2 regions of the Dehalobacter sp. DCA genome follow, and region 2 is predicted to be linked to the other one. Evidence: riboswitches for the same ligand, from Rfam matches in the RefSeq annotation. Region 2 holds a riboswitch; the other holds the start of a gene.
The links. Region 2 has a riboswitch for cyclic di-GMP ahead of DHBDCA_RS13100 (DUF5667 domain-containing protein). Riboswitches for the same ligand answer to the same signal wherever they lie in the genome.
Positions count from the first base shown of each region.

Region 1: another riboswitch for cyclic di-GMP. It lies ahead of DHBDCA_RS00080 (RNA polymerase sigma factor); the one in region 2 lies ahead of DHBDCA_RS13100 (DUF5667 domain-containing protein).

Region 1 covers NC_018866.1:14,496-21,892, reverse strand. The annotation lists gene nhaB (sodium/proton antiporter NhaB) at 1-872, shown strand, start outside; gene DHBDCA_RS00095 (ArsB/NhaD family transporter) at 1,235-2,518, shown strand; gene DHBDCA_RS00090 (TrkH family potassium uptake protein) at 2,826-4,190, shown strand; gene DHBDCA_RS00085 (potassium channel family protein) at 4,202-4,858, shown strand; cyclic di-GMP riboswitch class I at 5,715-5,802, shown strand; gene DHBDCA_RS00080 (RNA polymerase sigma factor) at 6,221-6,643, shown strand; gene DHBDCA_RS00075 (helix-turn-helix domain-containing protein) at 7,232-7,397, shown strand, end outside.
Region 2 covers NC_018866.1:2,712,148-2,722,855, forward strand. The annotation lists gene DHBDCA_RS13085 (DUF3102 domain-containing protein) at 1-117, shown strand, start outside; gene DHBDCA_RS13090 (DUF1659 domain-containing protein) at 206-433, shown strand; gene DHBDCA_RS13095 (DUF2922 domain-containing protein) at 472-687, shown strand; gene DHBDCA_RS13100 (DUF5667 domain-containing protein) at 904-2,142, opposite strand; cyclic di-GMP riboswitch class I at 2,256-2,340, opposite strand; gene DHBDCA_RS13105 (cell wall-binding repeat-containing protein) at 2,436-5,084, opposite strand; gene DHBDCA_RS13110 (fibronectin type III domain-containing protein) at 5,468-8,299, opposite strand; gene DHBDCA_RS13115 (ABC transporter permease) at 8,625-9,959, opposite strand; gene DHBDCA_RS13120 (ABC transporter ATP-binding protein) at 9,956-10,681, opposite strand.

The DNA of each region.
Region 1 (7,397 bases), 370 kb from region 2:
TGGGCACTGCGCTGGGCGGTGCAATAACACTGGTTGGTGAACCGCAGAACCTGTTGATTGGCTCCATTATGGAATGGGACTTCGTAGATTTCTTTATACAATGCGCCCCGGTGTCTATCCCGGTATTGATCGTTGGTCTTCTGACCACCATTATCCTTGAAGTTACCAAGTTCTGGGGGTACGGCTACCAGCTTCCTGAGTCTGTGCGAAAGGTTATGGAAGAGGATGTAAAAGTCAAAGATGCTGCCAGGAATATGCGTGGACGTGTACGCCTGATTGTTATGGCTTTGTGTGGCGTTCTGCTGATCTTCTCCCTGGCGCTGCACCTGGCGGAAGTTGGTCTTATTGGTCTGATGATTATTATCCTGCTTACCGCTTTCAATGGGGTTACGGAAGAAAAGCATATCGGTCATGCGTTTGAAGAAGCGCTGCCGTTTACTGCGTTGCTGGTCGTATTTTTCGCCGTCGTTGCGGTTATTCATGACCAGCATTTGTTTACGCCGATTATTCAATGGGTACTGAACATGGAAGGGCAAAATCAGCTTGTCGCTTTTTTTGCGGCCAACGGTGTCCTTTCAGCAATCAGTGATAACGTTTTTGTTGCTACGGTATATATGACTGAAACACAGCAAGCATTTGAAGCCGGAGGTATTGCGCTGGAGCAGTACAACAAGCTGGCAGTTGCCATTAATATGGGTACAAATATCCCTTCAGTTGCCACACCAAACGGTCAGGCGGCGTTTCTGTTCATCCTGACTTCCGCTTTAGCTCCGCTGATTCGTCTGTCTTACCTAGAAATGGTAAAACTGGCTCTGCCTTACGCTGTCGTTATGACTCTTACGGGCCTGCTGGCAACAATGTACCTGTTGTAATACCTTCTTCAGGTTCTTCTTTAGTTGTAAGCAAGAGCAGAGCAGATAATTGTATTCTTCCAATTCCATATAGCATGTTTTCGGCGCTTGACACAAATGACAATATGCAATATTCCTTCGTTAGTCAGAGTTGTCGTAAGCTCTTGGTAAATCGCATGGAATATTAATTAAAACGTGTTGAAGCGACCATGCTGGTACGTAATCAGAAGTTGACTTTTGGGGTGGGAAGTCGTTTATTGAGACTTTTCACTTTTGTTTTTATAAAAAATACCTTGCGGGTGTACGAACAATTGGACAAAATGAAAGAAAGTAAATTAAAATATTAAATAGGTCTATCTTTAATCTAAAAGTGGAGGAACAAGATGTCACATAATACTCAAGTTATCGTTGCAGCGGTAATTTTTTTGACCACCTATGCTTTTATAATAAGCGAGAAAATACATAGAACGGTGGTCGCTTTGGTCGGGAGTGCCCTTGTCATTTTAATAGGCATTCTAAACCAAGAGGAAGCGATTGAAGCAATTGATTTTAACACCATAGGATTACTCATTGGGATGATGATCATCGTCGGCATTACCCGTCGAACAGGTGTGTTCGAATTCCTGGCCTTAAAAGCGGCGAAGCTAGCAAAGGGAGACCCGTGGCTAATTATGCTGTTCCTGGCAATTCTGACAGCAATCGCATCTGCGTTTCTGGATAATGTGACGACGGTAATGCTTATGGTCCCTGTTACATTTTCGATAACTGAAAAACTGGATATAAATCCTATTCCATTTTTGCTTACGCAAGTTATTGCCTCAAATATTGGAGGAACAGCTACGCTAATTGGTGATCCGCCGAACATCATGATCGGCAGTGCCACAGGCCTTACCTTTGTCGATTTTATCCTTAACCTGGGTGGGGTTATTGTTATAATTTTCGTTGCGACGATGGTTGCTCTGAAATATATTTATCGGAAATCATTACGTGTGGATGATGATAAAAAAGTAATAATTATGTCCTTGGATGAAAGTCAAGCGATCAAGGATCACTTTCTTTTGCGCAAATGCTTAATTGTGCTTGCTGTTACAATAATAGGTTTTATGCTGCATGGTATGTTACATCTGGAATCCGCGACGATCGCGTTGGCTGGCGCCAGTCTTTTGTTATTAATCACCCGTGAGGAGCCGGAAGATATCCTTTTGTCAGTCGAATGGCCAACTATCTTTTTCTTTGCCGGACTGTTTGTACTGGTCGGGGCTTTAGGGCATGTAGGGATTATTGAATGGATTGCGAAAAAGGCACTGGATGCTACCGGTGGTTCGTTGCCATTAACAACGATGTCCGTTCTGTGGTTGTCTGCGATTGCTTCAGCGTTTGTAGATAACATCCCCTTTGTTGCCACTATGATTCCTTTGATTCAAAAGATAGGGGAAATGGGCGGGATAGAAAACCTAAGACCGCTATGGTGGGCTCTTTCATTAGGGGCTTGTTTGGGAGGAAATGGGACTTTAATCGGGGCATCCGCTAATGTGATCGTTGCTGGGCTGGCGGAAAAGCAAGGTTTTTCAATTACGTTCAAAATGTTCTTTAAACTGGGTTTTCCTTTAATGTTACTCTCGGTGGTAATAGCCTCAGTGTATGTCTACTTAGTTTACTTGTTTTAAACACAAAATTATCCAGCTATTTTTTCTATCGATGTCATCACCTGGAGATAATGGTTACTTCAGGTTAGGAAGTATGTTTAGGACAATGGGTTCCTTTTTAGCTCAGTTACTATAGGATTTTACCAAAAATATTTATGTCGTCGAAAAAGAGCCTTCCTCATTATGCAGGTCGCCTATAGCTAAGTCATAAATTTAACTTATAATAGTGCTGATGGCAATCAGTTATATTTTTACGACAACAAGGTAGGGTTGGTTAGCGGTTAGTGGATGAATATTATAACTTTATGATAATTACATGGAGACAAGTATGAACGACATATTTAAAATTGATATTAACACGCCAACTACGCAAGGAAAGAAAAAACTCTCGCCCCCACAGATACTGGCTATCGGATTTATTTCTGTCATCCTCGTCGGAACTTTGTTGTTGAGCTTATCTATAGCCACTGTTAACGGAAAAGGATTACCTTTTATTGATGCTTTGTTTACAGCAACCTCAGCTGTCTGTGTTACAGGCCTGGTTGTTGTAGACACCGGATCTGTGTTTTCTGTTTTCGGGCAAATCGTCATCCTTTTATTAATTCAGATCGGTGGTCTTGGTTTTATGACCTTCGCCACCTTCTTTGCCATCCTTCTGGGGAAAAAAATAAATCTTCAAGAAAGAATGATTCTGCAGGAAGCTTATAATCAGTCATCTTTGGAAGGGATTGTAAGGCTGGCAAAATATATTTTCCTGGCGGCGTTTCTTATCGAAGCTATAGGTATCATTATCCTTACGATAAGGTGGTCGTTCGATTTTAACGTTGGCAAAGCTTTTTATTACGCTTTATTTCATACTGTGTCAGCTTTTAACAACGCAGGGTTTGACCTGTTTGGAAATAGTTTGATGAGGTTTCAACGTGATATTGTTATAAATCTTACCGTAATGGTCTTGATTGTCTTAGGTGGTATTGGGTTTTCGGTAATTTCAGATGTCTATTTCCAACGTGGAAGGAAGATGAGCCTGCATTCCTGGATTGTAATCCGGACGACGGGGTTATTGATTGCAATCGGGGCTATACTCTTTTTCCTCCTGGAGTTTAATAATCCTGACACGCTTGGCAATCTTGGGTACCAAGGAAAAATTCTTTCTTCTTTGTTTCAATCGGTTACTCCCCGTACTGCCGGATTCAATACTATAGATATTTCCGCGCTTCAAGATACAACGATACTACTTATGATAGTATTTATGTTTATAGGAGCTTCGCCTGGGTCGACCGGGGGAGGGATAAAAACAACAACTTTTGTAGCGATCATGTTATCGATTTTCAGCATATTCAGAAATAAAAGTCAAGTAACCATTCATGGAAGATCTATTCCCAAAGAAGTTATCCAGAAGGCAGTGGCGATTATGACCTTGGCTATTATATGGATTATTTTAGTTACTGGGTTGTTGTCGATTACGGAAGAGGCGGACTTGATAACTTTATTGTTTGAAACTGTATCTGCTTTCGGGACGGTCGGTCTATCCTTGGGAATAACTTCCGATCTTACCCTTTTTGGGAAAATCTTAATTATTCTTACAATGTTTGTTGGAAGAGTTGGTTTATTGACAATCGCTTTTTCCATCGGTAAAGGTAACAATCCAGGTAATCAAGCAAAATATCCCGAATCAAAAATAATGATTGGATAGGAGCAAGAGAAATGAAAAAGGATAAACAGTTTGTGGTGATTGGGATCGGACGTTTTGGGAAAAGTGTGGCTACTTCCTTGTATAAGCTTGGTTATGAAGTATTAGTCATCGATAATTCGGAAAAAGAAATACAGGATATCGCTAATCAAGTAACCCAGGCGGTTCAATTGGATGCCAGAGACGAAGAGGCTTTAAAAAGGTTAGGTATTCGCAATTTTGATGTCGCCATTGTCGGGATTGGTGATGATATTCAATCAAATATTTTAGTATCTGTATTGCTCAAAGAACTTGGGGTACAGAGAGTTGTCGCCAAAGCGAAAGACGCTCTTCATGGCAGGGTTTTAGAAAAAATAGGAGTGGACAGGGTTATCTATCCGGAACGCGATATGGGGATACGGGTGGCACATAATCTCACTTCCACCAATGATTTATTAGAATATATTGAGTTATCTCCCGATTATAGCATCATAGAAGTATATGCTCCCCGGGAATTTGTAGATAAGACCATAGGAAAATTGAATTTGCGGGCAACATATCAGGTAAGTGTGATAGCCATTAAAAGTGTAGAAGAAATAATCGCGGCACCTGGCGCGGAGGCGCTTATTAAACAAGGCGATATTTTAGTCGTTATCGGCTCAAACCAAGCAATTAGTAATTTGCCAAAATGATGAGTTAAATAAAGTTATGACAGCTGGATGCAAAATAACCTACCTAATCTAAGATAGTATTTTATAATTGTTTTGAGAAAAGATTTACGAGTTTCGCACTCCCCCCCTAAAGCGGCCCCCTTTTCAAAAGCAGTAATTCCGCGTATTAGTATCTCTTTAATGCCAAAACACACGTGGAGAGTATAATTCTGATGACGTATTGTGGTCCTAAGGACAAATAAGGCACTTAGACCACGAGATGCAGTGATTCTGGAGCGAAACACTAAACTACCACTAAACCACCCGTCAAATCAAATAGCGGGTGGTTTAGTGTTTCGCACACTTTATATGCTCATTTAGTTGAGTGTATTTATCTTAACGATAAAACCCTCCTTGTTTGAACCAAATCATACCTTTCTTCAGATGAATCAATTCTAAAGCTTCTAAGTGTACTTGATCGACGAAGCTTCATTTAAACGAAAAAGGAAGTTATAAAAAATGCATTTCACGGTTATAGGTTCACCCTTATTTTTCAAAGACACTGAACCAGTAAATAATGTTTCGAATTATGAAATATATGGGTATTTTCATCAATAAGCATTACTTTTGTTTTAAGAGAGTAAAAGGGAACTTCAATAGAACTGGAATACTGACCATCCAGGGAGTATCTGCCCTTTACCATGATCAACTCAAAATACAACTCAATTATACAATATCCGCTTATTTCGACAACACAATTTGACATAGATTTATGCAAAAAGAGTTTATCATATAATTTAACATAACATGACAAATACGAACTCAATATGCGTATTTATTATTCTATGTCAATTAAGACAGTATTTTATTCCTTTAACTTAACGCATCAACTAAATAAAAAAGATAAGGGCAAAGTTGTCTAAAGACAGCGACGCAAAGCCATAGGGTCTAACGTGCCAATGCACTATGACAGCCTGGTTGCCGAACAGTTTTACGGTATATCCTGCCCTTTCGAGGCAGTTTTTTTATTTGCGTATAGTCGCATTACCCCCTGAGATTAGGGTTGTTTTTTCATGGCTTTGCTCTTTGCCCCAAGCAAAGGGAGTGCTGCTAATTGCGAAGCATGTTAAAAATTACCCTCCTGAGGTGTAAATAAAGAAGAATTTCATAATGTTCTTTATAAATCTTACTTGACAAACGTCACGGTGGATAAGCCCGCGATTTGCCTTAAGCAAACTGCGTGCTTTTTTATTTGGCAAAAACATGTTGCTTATCAGCTTAAGGCTTACAATCGCCATTATTATATATTTTCTTTTTTCTCAAGAAAATTATTTAAATCCGTTAGGTGCCGTTCCCCGCCTTCTGTTTTGGTTTTTACGAAAAAATCAAAACGGAGGTCTGAAAATGAAAAGGATTAATTTGCGAGATTATTACCCATTTTATCAATTTGACTTTTTTGTTGAAGTTGCGGATGAAATCGCTTCTTCTCTGAAGTGCTTCAAGCTGAGCGAGAATGCTTACAAATTACGCACATACAGACACAAAGCCTATTACTCTCTCGACCGTGGTGACGGTATTGAGCAGGAAATTGTTTTCATTTCCTTGTCTCCTCAAGAGATTTATGAGAGGAAAGTCACCAATCATGAGTTATATACTGCCATCAACAGTTTGCCGGAAAAGCAAGCAAAACGTGTTTATGCTCATTTCTTTTTGGGTATAAGCAAAACCGCCATTGCTAAAGCAGATGGCATTAGTGAAAGCGCAGTTAGGGAATCCATCGAACGCGGACTAAAAAATATCGAAAAGTTTTTAAAAAACTTTCTGTAACGCCCTGCGATTTTGCCTAAAAAATGAAGTGGTTATTAGAGGGACAAATTCTTCCCCCCTTACTGATCTTTGACAAGTAAATAATTGTTTTTATTCGGTACTTTCCCTGTATGCCCTGAAAAGGAAAGCCAAATAGCAGATACGCCATAACCACCAATCCTTCAACAATCAGATTTAGTGAAGCATAAATGATGTTGCGATTGAATTAGGTCAGGTACGAGCGATTAATATCCATGCTATAAATAAATGCTGGCAGCATTTAAGGCGATGACACATACAGAGGGATAATGATACTTCCGTCCAGCTACAGCCCTGCTATAGCAGGATCACGCAATGGGGGCGGCTTGCAGAGAACCTGGGAGAGGTGAAATTCCTATGAGGACGGTCAACCGCTGTCCGCCGAATAAAACCATAGTCTTATAAACCAAAACAGAAGTGCAGTATAGGGGTGCGCCTGTTTATGATATGCGCTACGTGTCTGAACGAAGGCGCATTCTCCCGCTGCGCTAATCAAAATAATGACGATTGTTTCATATAAAAATTTTTTTATGAAGTTTAGACCTGATAAAAGCAAGAGGAGGCTTAATTATGGCTAATGAAAAATTAACGCAAGAAAAAGCCTACCGAATCATGCTAAAAGGATACCCCGATGTGCTTGATATAAAGCAAATGTGTAAAATTCTTGGCATCAGCCTTAAAACGGGTTACGGTTTGATACAGGAAAATAGAATTGAATGCCTAAAGGTTGGGCGGG
Region 2 (10,708 bases):
ATCGATCCGAACCTGAAAGAAGAAAAAAGAAAAGGGGCCAACCAGCTGATTGAATATATGGCAGAGACAATTAAGATGTGGCCGCCCCCTAAGAAGCCGCTTAGAGTTAATTCCTGATTTTTTTTGGGAACCTTTGGACAAGCCAAGCATAATATGTACAAGACAGCCGTAAGCTGTCCAATAAAAGAGAAAGGAGATGATTGGAATGGCCGTTGTTTCAGCACCATCCGGCGCGGCTCTGGTATTGGTTTATCAAACCGGAGTCAGCCCCGCCGGCGCTCCGATAACCAAACAGCGAACCCTTAACAATATTGTTTACAATGCTTCGGATCAAGCTGTCTATGAGACGGCTCACGCCATCTTCGGTCTGTCGGAATATACGCTGCTTGACGTTTACTTCAGAAGAACGGATGAATTAACAAACGAAGCGTAAAGCAGAGGGCAACTTCAGGCATCAAGGAGGTGATTCAATTGGCTGTGACCACCAACCGAACAGCAAGATTAACCTTCGCAACTGCCGGAGGGAACACGTTTTCCCTAACGGTTCCCCAACCGCGAGAGGATATTCAGCTGACTGAAGCCATGGACGTTATGAACTCGCTTATAGCAGGCGGGATATTCCTTACGGCAAACGGTTCCCTTACAGGAGTAAAGGATATAAAGGTCATCGAAACAACAACCTCTTAGCTAAGTTTGAACTATAAAAAATTCAAAAAAATAGTACATGTCATTTCCTAACCCTTCTGTTTTGATTGATAGCTTATTTCAAAAGACGCGTTCTTCTCCTTGTAAACCACAAAAACAGACAGCCCTGGCACTTTATCTGCCTGATAGCTGTCTATTTCTTCTAAGGAGGTATTTAATGTGATTTGAATGATTCTCAGTTATCGAAAATATAAAATCCTATCTTTTTCCTTGCCCTTTACCGTTATGTCCGTTATTTGAAGAGGTATTTATGACCGTGTTCTGAACGGCCTGTGCATCGACTGTTGTTTCATCCGAAGTAGACTGGCCATCGGCTGTGGCATTCTGATCGTCTGCAACTGTTGCATCCTGTTCGTCCCCTGCTTCCAGGCTCTCTTCCTCGCCGCTTACGGCCTGATCTTTATTGGCTTTCTTGTAGTCCTTTATGTTCTGAGCTTGCTCTTTCAGGACTTCTTTGGTTTCTTTCATCGTCTCAACTTTGATTTTCTGAACATCTTTTCTGAGGTCCTGCATGTCATTTTTATATGCTTGAGCCTGTTCTACTTTTCCCAGAGCGGCTGCGATGGCAGCCTCATCACCTGAAGCACGGGCTTGTCCCAATTCCGCCTTGGCTGCTGCAAATTCTTGCACAGCTTCAGCATAGGCTACTTTCGCAGCTACATAGGCTTTAATGGCAATGGTATTCTGGACTTCGGCTTGGATGATATTCTGCATGATCTCAGCCTGTTCTTCCGTCAGATTGCCGCTGATTTTCAGGACAATTTTGTCGGCATCACTTTGGACAAGTTCAATGCTGGCAAGTAGATTGCTGATGACGGTATTTTCTTCTGTGTCAACTGCCACCGTTTCATCCATGGCTGTTTCATCCGTAGTTGTTTCTTCAGTGGTAGCTGCGGTGGTTTCTTCCTCGGCAGTGGTGGCATCTGTACCCGTAGTATCCGTTCCGTCAACTGCTTCGGTATCCTCAATGATCTGTTGAACCTGGAAATTGGCTTTCTTTATCGTATCTGAATAGACTTTCAAAACCTGTTCCATCAAATCCAACTGGTTTTGCTCGGACATGATTTCCGCTTCAGCCAGTCTTTCATTCGCAAACTCGACCAGCAGTTCTGCTTTTCCTTCCGCAGAGAAGGTCACGGCCACCTGAACACTTTCAATCATTTGTTCGAGTGAGTACAGCCAGCTGTCCGGCGTTACACCAGCTTCATCGGCAATTTCTTCATCGACTGTATCAGCTGTAGTATCATTTGTAGCATCATTCGTAGTTTCGTTAGCAGTATCGTCTGTTGTATTCGTAGCATCCTCGCCAGTTGTTATGGTCTCGGATTCAGTTGTTGTAGTGTCACCCGTCACTGTTTCAGCAAAAACATAAGTTGGAGCAACAGCAAAAGTAAAAAGCAAACACAGAACCGATACCAAAATCCTTTTTTTGAACATTTTTCTACTCCTTTCAAAACCTTAATTTGTTGTTCTTGCCGCCTGGGGAGAAAAAAATACCTGCTCCAAGTTCTGGAACAGGTACCCTAATTAAGTGTTAATTCAGTTACCCATTCGGCAACCCGGCTGCCATAACCTTTCGGCTTTAGACCCGTGGCTTTGCGTCTCCGCCTTTCGACGGATTTGCCCTTATCGTGTTAATATGGTTATTATAATTCACCAAAAAACTTAATACAACTGTTGACAGGCATTTTGATACCAACGGAGCACAGAGAATAGGACTTTGGTCATATCTATTCGGTCGTTGCCTCAGCCACTGAGGAATAATCACTTAGACTGCTGCCATTATAGGCCTTGATGTTGTAATAGTATGTTTTTCCTGAAGTGAGCCCAGTATTTGTATATTCAAGAGCGGTTACGGTTGCAATCTTGGTATACGTTCCGGTCTCGGAGGTTGCCCTGTAAATATAATAGGACTCGGCATCACTGACGGTCTCCCAGGTCAATTTGATCTGGCTGGAACTCAATGCTGTAGCTGTCAACGTAGCAGGTACGCTTACTGCGTCTGTCTTGTCATACTTCACAGATGAAAAGGCGCTCAACCCATCGCTTCCGTATGCCTGTATCTTGTAATAATAAGTTTCCTCCGCTGTGAGCCCTGTATCGGTATACGAATTGGTCGAAACAGTTTTGATTTTGGTGTAAGTACCTGAGGATGAGGTTGACCTGTAGATATAGTAATAACTGGCACCATCAACTTCATCCCAACTCAGGTAAATTTCTTTTGAATTCAAGGCAGTTGCCTCAAGGTTTGAAGGGGTATCCAACGCATAGTCTGCATCTGTTGTGTCATACGCCCTTGTGGAATAGTCGCTCTCTCCATAGCTGTTATAGGCTTTAACTTTATAATAGTAAGTTTTTCCAGCTGTGAGACCATCATCCGTGTAAGAGCTCGTTTGGACGGTATCAATTTTTGTATAGGTCCCGGTAGATGATGTCGCTCTATAAACATAGTAGCCTGTCGCATCGGTTACCGCATCCCAGTCCAGATCAATCTCGATCGGGCTTGAGGCAATAGCAGTCAGATCATCCGGTATGGCAGGTATCTTGCTGCTTGTTCCCGACACTGATGCGACCATACTGTTTAAGACAGATGATGACAGGACATTGGAACTTCCAAATGCGGTAAATGACGATATATTTTGATCCTTAATATAGTTTAAAAGAGAAAGGCTCACCGAACTGCTGACCAGAAAGACTGGCGCATTATTTTTAGCTGCAAGTGCCGAGCCGGTTAATGCATCCGGGTAGTTTTCACCGGTTGCAGCGTAACAGTTTTTAAAATCAAAGCTACTCGCAAAATATTTGATAATACTGAGGTTCGTTGTGTACCGGCTATCACCGTTCAGTCTCACAGGGGAAGGCAGCTTGTTATAAATGCTGTCGCTAATTGCACCGGTACCTCCGACCACAATCGTAGTCGTGACTTTACTTTTTAAGTAAGAAAGAATATCAGACTGGATCGAATACTTGTCCGTTAGCAGAATCGGATACCCTTTAATCCCGGCTATCGAAGCAATAGACAATGCATCAGGGAAATTGCTCCCGGTAGCAACCACTGCCTGGTCAAAAGTTCCTATCTTTTCCGCTACCAGCAAGGATGTATTATAGCGGTCCGTACCGGCAATTCTGGTAACGCTGATACCAAGGTTTTTAATTGCCTGTTCGACCGAGGACGATATTATTCCAGTTCCTCCGATAATAAATACTTGCTTTACCCCAAGGCTGGCCAATTCACTTTTTGCCTGCGCATTCAGTTCATACCTCGATGTCAGTAAGATCGGCGCATCGTATTTAGCCGCCAGTGGTGATCCGCATAAAGCATCCGAGAAACCTTCTCCGCTGGCAATTACTGCATAATAGGAAGAGTCCCAACCATCTTCTGCAATTTTGGCAGCAGTAGCATAACGGTCTGTACCGGCCAGTCGATAGGCATTCGAGGTGTCTCCAGTACTGCTTGCAGATTTAGTTGTCGCATAGGCATATGAAGAATAATCGCTTGTTCCATAGCTATTGTAAGATCTAATTTTATAATAATAGGTCGTATTCGCAGAAAGTCCCGTATTATTGTAACTTTCATCCGTAACTGTTGCTATTTTGGAGTACGTCCCGGAAGAACTGGTGGCTCGGTAAACATAATATGATGTTGCTGCAGACACCGAACTCCAGGTCAGATTAATCTGGCTGGAACTCACTGAAGTTGCAGCCAGATTATCCGGCATATCAGGCACTGCCGTTTCCGTCGTGGCATAGGCGTAAGATGATTTACTGCTGGTCCCAAAACCGCTGTTATACGCCTGAACCTTGAAATAATACCGTTTGCCTGCAGTCAGCCCAGTGCTGGTATACGTGGTCGTCTTCACTGTGGCGATTTTTGTAGTAAAAGAGCCTGAAGACGAAGTATCTCTAAAGAGATAATAAGATTCTGCATCTGTTGACGGATCCCAGACAAGCTCAATCTGACTCGAACTAAGCGTTGTTGCCTCCAGACCGGTTGGGGTTAACGGTTCCCCAGTGGGAGCAGAGGTCTTTGCGGATACGGCTGATGTATAAGTGCTTGTCCCGCTGCTATTATAAGCTCTTATTTTGTAATAGTATGTTGTGTTCGCGCATAAGCCTGTATTGGTATAAGATACATCCGTGACCGTTGCAATCTTCAGAAAGTTTGTTGTTGAAGACTGCGACCGATAAACCCAGTATGAGGTAGCCCCATCGACAGTATCCCAGGTCAAGTCAATTGAGCTGGAGCTTGCAGCAGCCGCAGTTAAGTTGGTCGGTACTGTAGGTGCCGTTGCTGCTTGAATACTTGCTGGCAATGCTGTTGCTACCAGTAAGAAACAAAGGATAATCGCAGCTGAAAAAAAGAATCTGTTTTTTTTCATGTTGATGGCCTCCTGAATGTGATCTTGACCTCTATTGACTGTACTATACGAGATTTATTTTTAGAACTATTGTAAAATACTCATTTTCTTACATATTATACCATAATAATATCCAATTTTTTAATATATATTGTAAGAGATTCAATTTTATACTTTTCCATTATTACTGTGTAATCGGTAAATATAGGATATTGTTAACGTTGCAAACCTGTAAAAGAGGCTTTCTTGGTTACCTCCAAATAGACGGTAAAAAGAATGATTAAATGACGCTAAACCCCGGCACGAAAGAACATCGTTCCGGGGTTCACCTTCGTCAAGGCACTTTTAATTGATCCCTACAAATTTTCCATTTTCTAGAGTGAGATCATAAATTAAGAATTCATCTATAGATCTGGAACGCAAGTTACGATGTCTGTATACCCGGAAAAGTTTCCAGCACTATCCTTGGCCTTTAGCTGAAACTGATAGGTTCTTCCATTGTACAAACTTCCGATTGTTGTACTCGTCACTGTACTCGCAAATGTTTTGATGGTCCAATAGGCCGCCCCTTCTGCTTTATACTCCAGTTGGTATCCGGCTATATCACTCTCCGCATTTGCCGTCCAGCTTATTATCGCACTTTTATCGCTCGGTGCTGCAGCTAGACCCACTGGACTAGTCGGAGCGACTTGATCCTTGGCTATCGCATATACGACAGTTGAATAGTTCGACCAGTTCCCTTTCAAATCTTTGGCTCTAACTTTAAAGTAATATCGTGTATTATGCGTCAAGTTTTCTACTGTTTTACTTAGTGTTTCTTTCCCTACGACTTCACTCTGCCAAATGGTTGTTCCATACTTCTGCCATACTATTTCATATCCGTCCAGATCCGTCTCCGTATTAGCTGTCCAGCTAATTTGTATCGTCTTATCCGTCCCCACTAATGTTGTCAGTCCCGTAGGTACTGCAGGTGGTGTTTTATCCTGGGGCATTGCTTCAATTTCCGAACTGTATGCCGACCAATTCCCTGTACTATCCCTAGATTGTATTTTTAGTTTGTAGTTTATATCGTTTTCCAGTCCCGTCATTGTATACGTTACAATTTTCGCTATTGTTCCTATTTCGGTCCATTCTGTATCTCCGGCTTTTTGATAAGCGATTCGGTATCCCGATAGATCCGTCGCTGTCGGCGCTGTCCACGCCAGCACTATCCTGCCGTCATTAACCGATGTCATCCTAAAGTTTGTTGGAACGCCCGGTGCTACATTATCCACTGGCATACAAGTTACGATATCTGTATATCCTGAGAAGTTTCCGGCACTATCCTTGGCCTTTAGTCGGAACTGATAGGTTCCTCCATTGCTCAAACTGCCTACGGTCGTACTTGTTACTGTACCTGCGAGTGTTTTGACGGTCCAGTTGGTCGCCGCTGTTGTCTTATACTCCAGTTGATATCCGGCTATATCACTCTCCGCATTTGCCGTCCAGCTTATTATCGCACTTTTATCGCTCGGCGCTGCAGCTAGATTCTCAGGTATACAGGGAGAAGCCGCTAAAATCATATTTAACATACCATATCCGTATACCGTGTCATAACCAGCAGTCCCAAGGTCTATACCGCCCTTAGTTATCATTGTTCTAATTTCACTGGCACTTTTTGAAGGATTCTGCGCCCAGAGCAAGCCTGCTATGGCAGCAACATCTGGTGCTGCAGCACTCGTACCATAAAATGGATTAGAGAAGCTACCCGCCCCCGTAACACTGACGCCGTCTATTCCGATAATGTCAGGTTTATTTCTTTTGACTGCTGATGGATAGGAAATAGTTACTGGTCCTTGTGATGAATAGTATGCAATTTTGTTAGGAGAATCTGCGTTTGCAGCACCTACGGCAATTACTTTAGGTACTGCCGCATGCCCAAATATTGAATCAGAGGATGTATAATACCCATCTGCAATATAGCCCCCGTAAACATATAGTTCAAGGGTTTTGGCTACACCTGCATATTTAGGAACTACGATCTGGTAATAACCTGAGGCATTGGTATTCGTCCAATACACAAATTCTAACGGGTAGCCATCACCATTTTGTTCCTCGATTGAAGATACAAAGGAGGTTCCATCTAGATCGGCTAAAATTAAATCGTAATCATTACTTGAAGCTCCCCATCGATCGTTCCATTCCAAGACTACTCTTACTGTTTCCCCATATGGAATATATACAAGTAAAGGAGAATAACCTGCTGAAGAAGGATCAAAATCGTGGAAGTAGTATCCGGTATTATCAGCCCGATAAATTCCCTGATAATGGTTTTGTGCTTCATTCCCAGCTGATGAAACATAAACAATATTATTGCTGTCAATTACACTGCTGATATGACTGGCTATAATGCCATCCTCAAAGAACGGCTGAGTGATCCAGCCAATATCATCACAAATTACTTGGCAACCCGCATTGACCAATGCATCAACCGCATCATTAAATGCTAATTCATTGTCACCACAATCATGAAAATATAGTTGTGCACCAGGAGCTAAATCATGAACGATTTCTAACATGGCTGTTCCCTCATCGCCGCCGACAGTGTTACTGAGTGTGATAACATCTCCCGGCAAGTCACCGGTCACTTGAGCACTTGCGAGATTATCCACCCCATCAGAGATAATTCCAATTTTTACACCTGTCCCATCTATACCCGAAAGATTTCGAAAACTATCTACATTTTGAAGAGCGTCCCCTTGGCTTGTCACAGACCCCACATTGACTTGAGGAGGAAGAACAGTATTAACAGATCTTACTCCTTCTAAAGAGGCAATAACGTTGATTTTATTTACTTCCACCCATGCTGTAATAACATGATTTTTCTCGTCTCTATTCTTCACTTTATTGGCGTAGTTATCAATAATATGGGTAGATTCATTATCATTAACACGAATATAAACGTAAACTAAGTCATCATTCGATTTATTCAGTCCATATGAAGACGAATCTTCGGCTTTAATCAGCGCTTTCATATTTTTTATGGCTGACTTTACTTGCTCTTTCGTTTCTTTATTTGTCCGATATTGCTCATCAATCAATTTTAAGAGATCGGAACTAATTTTTTTATGGCTTTCTTGCAAATAGTATCTTTTGCTATATGTAACCTTATTCACTTGCTCCACAGCATTTGTCGGTAAAGAATTGCCTATTAGCAATATTACTAAAGAAAGTGCAATTAGAATTCTTTTCCTCATTACTCTGCCTCCCGTTGTTTAAACAAATACCCCTTAGATAATATCGTCAGCTATTACATAAATAGTACCAGACAGAAGAAAATCTGATTCTAGACTTTTTTAAATAAATACTTTTAGAATGACTTTCTTTTCTATCCCTATTTGATACTACGAATACTTCATCTATACAATATATGCATATTATACCATATCTACATTACGAATTGTCCGCCATAATTAGCCATTTATACAACAAATTGCAAATATACCCCGGCGCAATAATACATCGTACCGGGGTTACTTCAGCGACTTCATTTGAAGTTCTATACAATCTATATTTTAAAATCTACTCATACCTTAACGCCTCGATCGGATCAAGCTTCGCTGCCTTATTGGCCGGGTAATAACCAAAGAATACGCCGATAGCCATCGAGAATAGGAAGCTGATAATCGTCACCAACAGAGAAATCGTTACAGGAGCATTGAGCGTAACCGAAACGATGGCTCCGACTGTCGTGCCGATGATGATTCCAATGAGACCGCCTATGCCGGAAATAATCACTGCCTCCGTCACAAACTGAAGTCGGATATGGAAGTTTTTCGCGCCAAGAGCTTTCCGCGTCCCAATTTCTCTTGTCCTTTCCGTTACGGATACCAGCATGATATTCATGACGCCAATCCCACCGACAAGCAAGGATATGCCTGCTATAAACGCAATCGCCGTCTTAATCGTATTCAAAGTACTCGTTATTGATTCCAGTGCAGATTCCATGCTATTCACCTTGGCACCCCAGACAGTATTGGTGCGATAGACATTATCAAGGTAAGTTTGTAAGTCATCTGAAAATGTCAGTACGTCCGTACCACTGCTCGCAATGACTGTAATACTCTGGTAATTTTTTTGATCTGAATCCAATTTAGCGATAGGGAACGGAATATATAAACTAGTTGATACGTCTTCTTCAGACGAGGTACTCTGCTGACCCATCGTTGATTCATCATATTTATACACGCCGATGATGGTATATAGCTCGATTTTGCTGTCTGTGTAGACCTTGACTACCTTGGACAACGGATCCGTTCCATCCGGAAACATGTTTTTGACGAATTTATCTGAGACAACGGCAACATTGCGATAGTTCTCTATATCTTTGTCTGAAATATATCGCCCTTCAAGAATTTCTAAGTCATTTGCCAGTTGATAATCCGTATTAGTCCCTGTGATCATCACATTGGCATCGAGGTCTCCGTCTTTTGCTGTCGCACTCCCGACTGATTCTGACAGAGAAACTCCTGCTATTTCCGTTGGAAAGGTTTGTTCCATTTTTGTGATCATTTCTTCCGAAATTAAATCCGAATCCTGAGGTTCGGACGTATTGCCGCTTCCGCGCATTCCTTTTCCTCCGCTCCCGGGAGGAGCTCCACCGCCTCCGCCTGTCATCATCATCATGCCTCCGGGCATCGTCCGCTGTTTCTCCGATTTTTCCCGAACCATGACGGTAATATTATTCGTGCCAAAAGATGACATATTGGAACTCACGGAGGCTGTCATAGCATTTCCAATGGTCACGATCGCGATAACAGAGGTGATCCCGATGATAATGCCAAGCATTGTTAACAATGCCCGCATTTTATTGGCTCTTAAGGAGGCCAAGGCCAAAACGATATTCTCCCAGATCATGCCTTCACCCCCATTGCTTCACACTTTAGGCGGGAAATATCGCTGTTATAGAAATCTCCGGTAATCATACCATCACTCAGCGTAATCTGCCGTTCTGCCTCTTCGGCCAATTCAGGGTTATGGGTAATCAAAATAATTGTTTTATGTTCCTCACGGTGGATTTTCAAAAAAATATCCATCACCATTTTCCCCGTCTGGGTATCTAGGGCACCTGTCGGTTCATCTGCTAAAATGATTGCCGGATCGTTAGCTAAAGCTCTGGCAATGGCAACCCTTTGCTTTTGCCCCCCCGAAAGCTCATTGGGCATATGTGTCATCCGGTCTCCCATTCCTACAAGTTCTAGTAACTCCACGGCTTTTTTTCTTCTTTCTTCTTTATGGATCCCCAGATAAAACAGTGGCAATTCAACATTGCTTAAAGCCGTAGATCTGGGAATCAAATTAAACGTCTGAAAAACAAAGCCTATTTTCTTATTGCGAATTTCTGACAATTCATTTTGGCTCATATCCTCAATGGATATCCCGTCAAGGGTATAGGTTCCTGAGGTTGGACGGTCCAAAGCTCCGATAATATTCATCAGGGTACTTTTGCCGGAACCAGAAGCCCCTACGATGGAGACAAATTCACCTTCCTTGATATTCAAATTGATATTTTTCAAAATAGTCAGTTCATTTGGCATTCCAACATAGTATTTTTTGATCGCATTATTAATTTCAATCATGAACTCATCAACCCTATCCCTATAGAT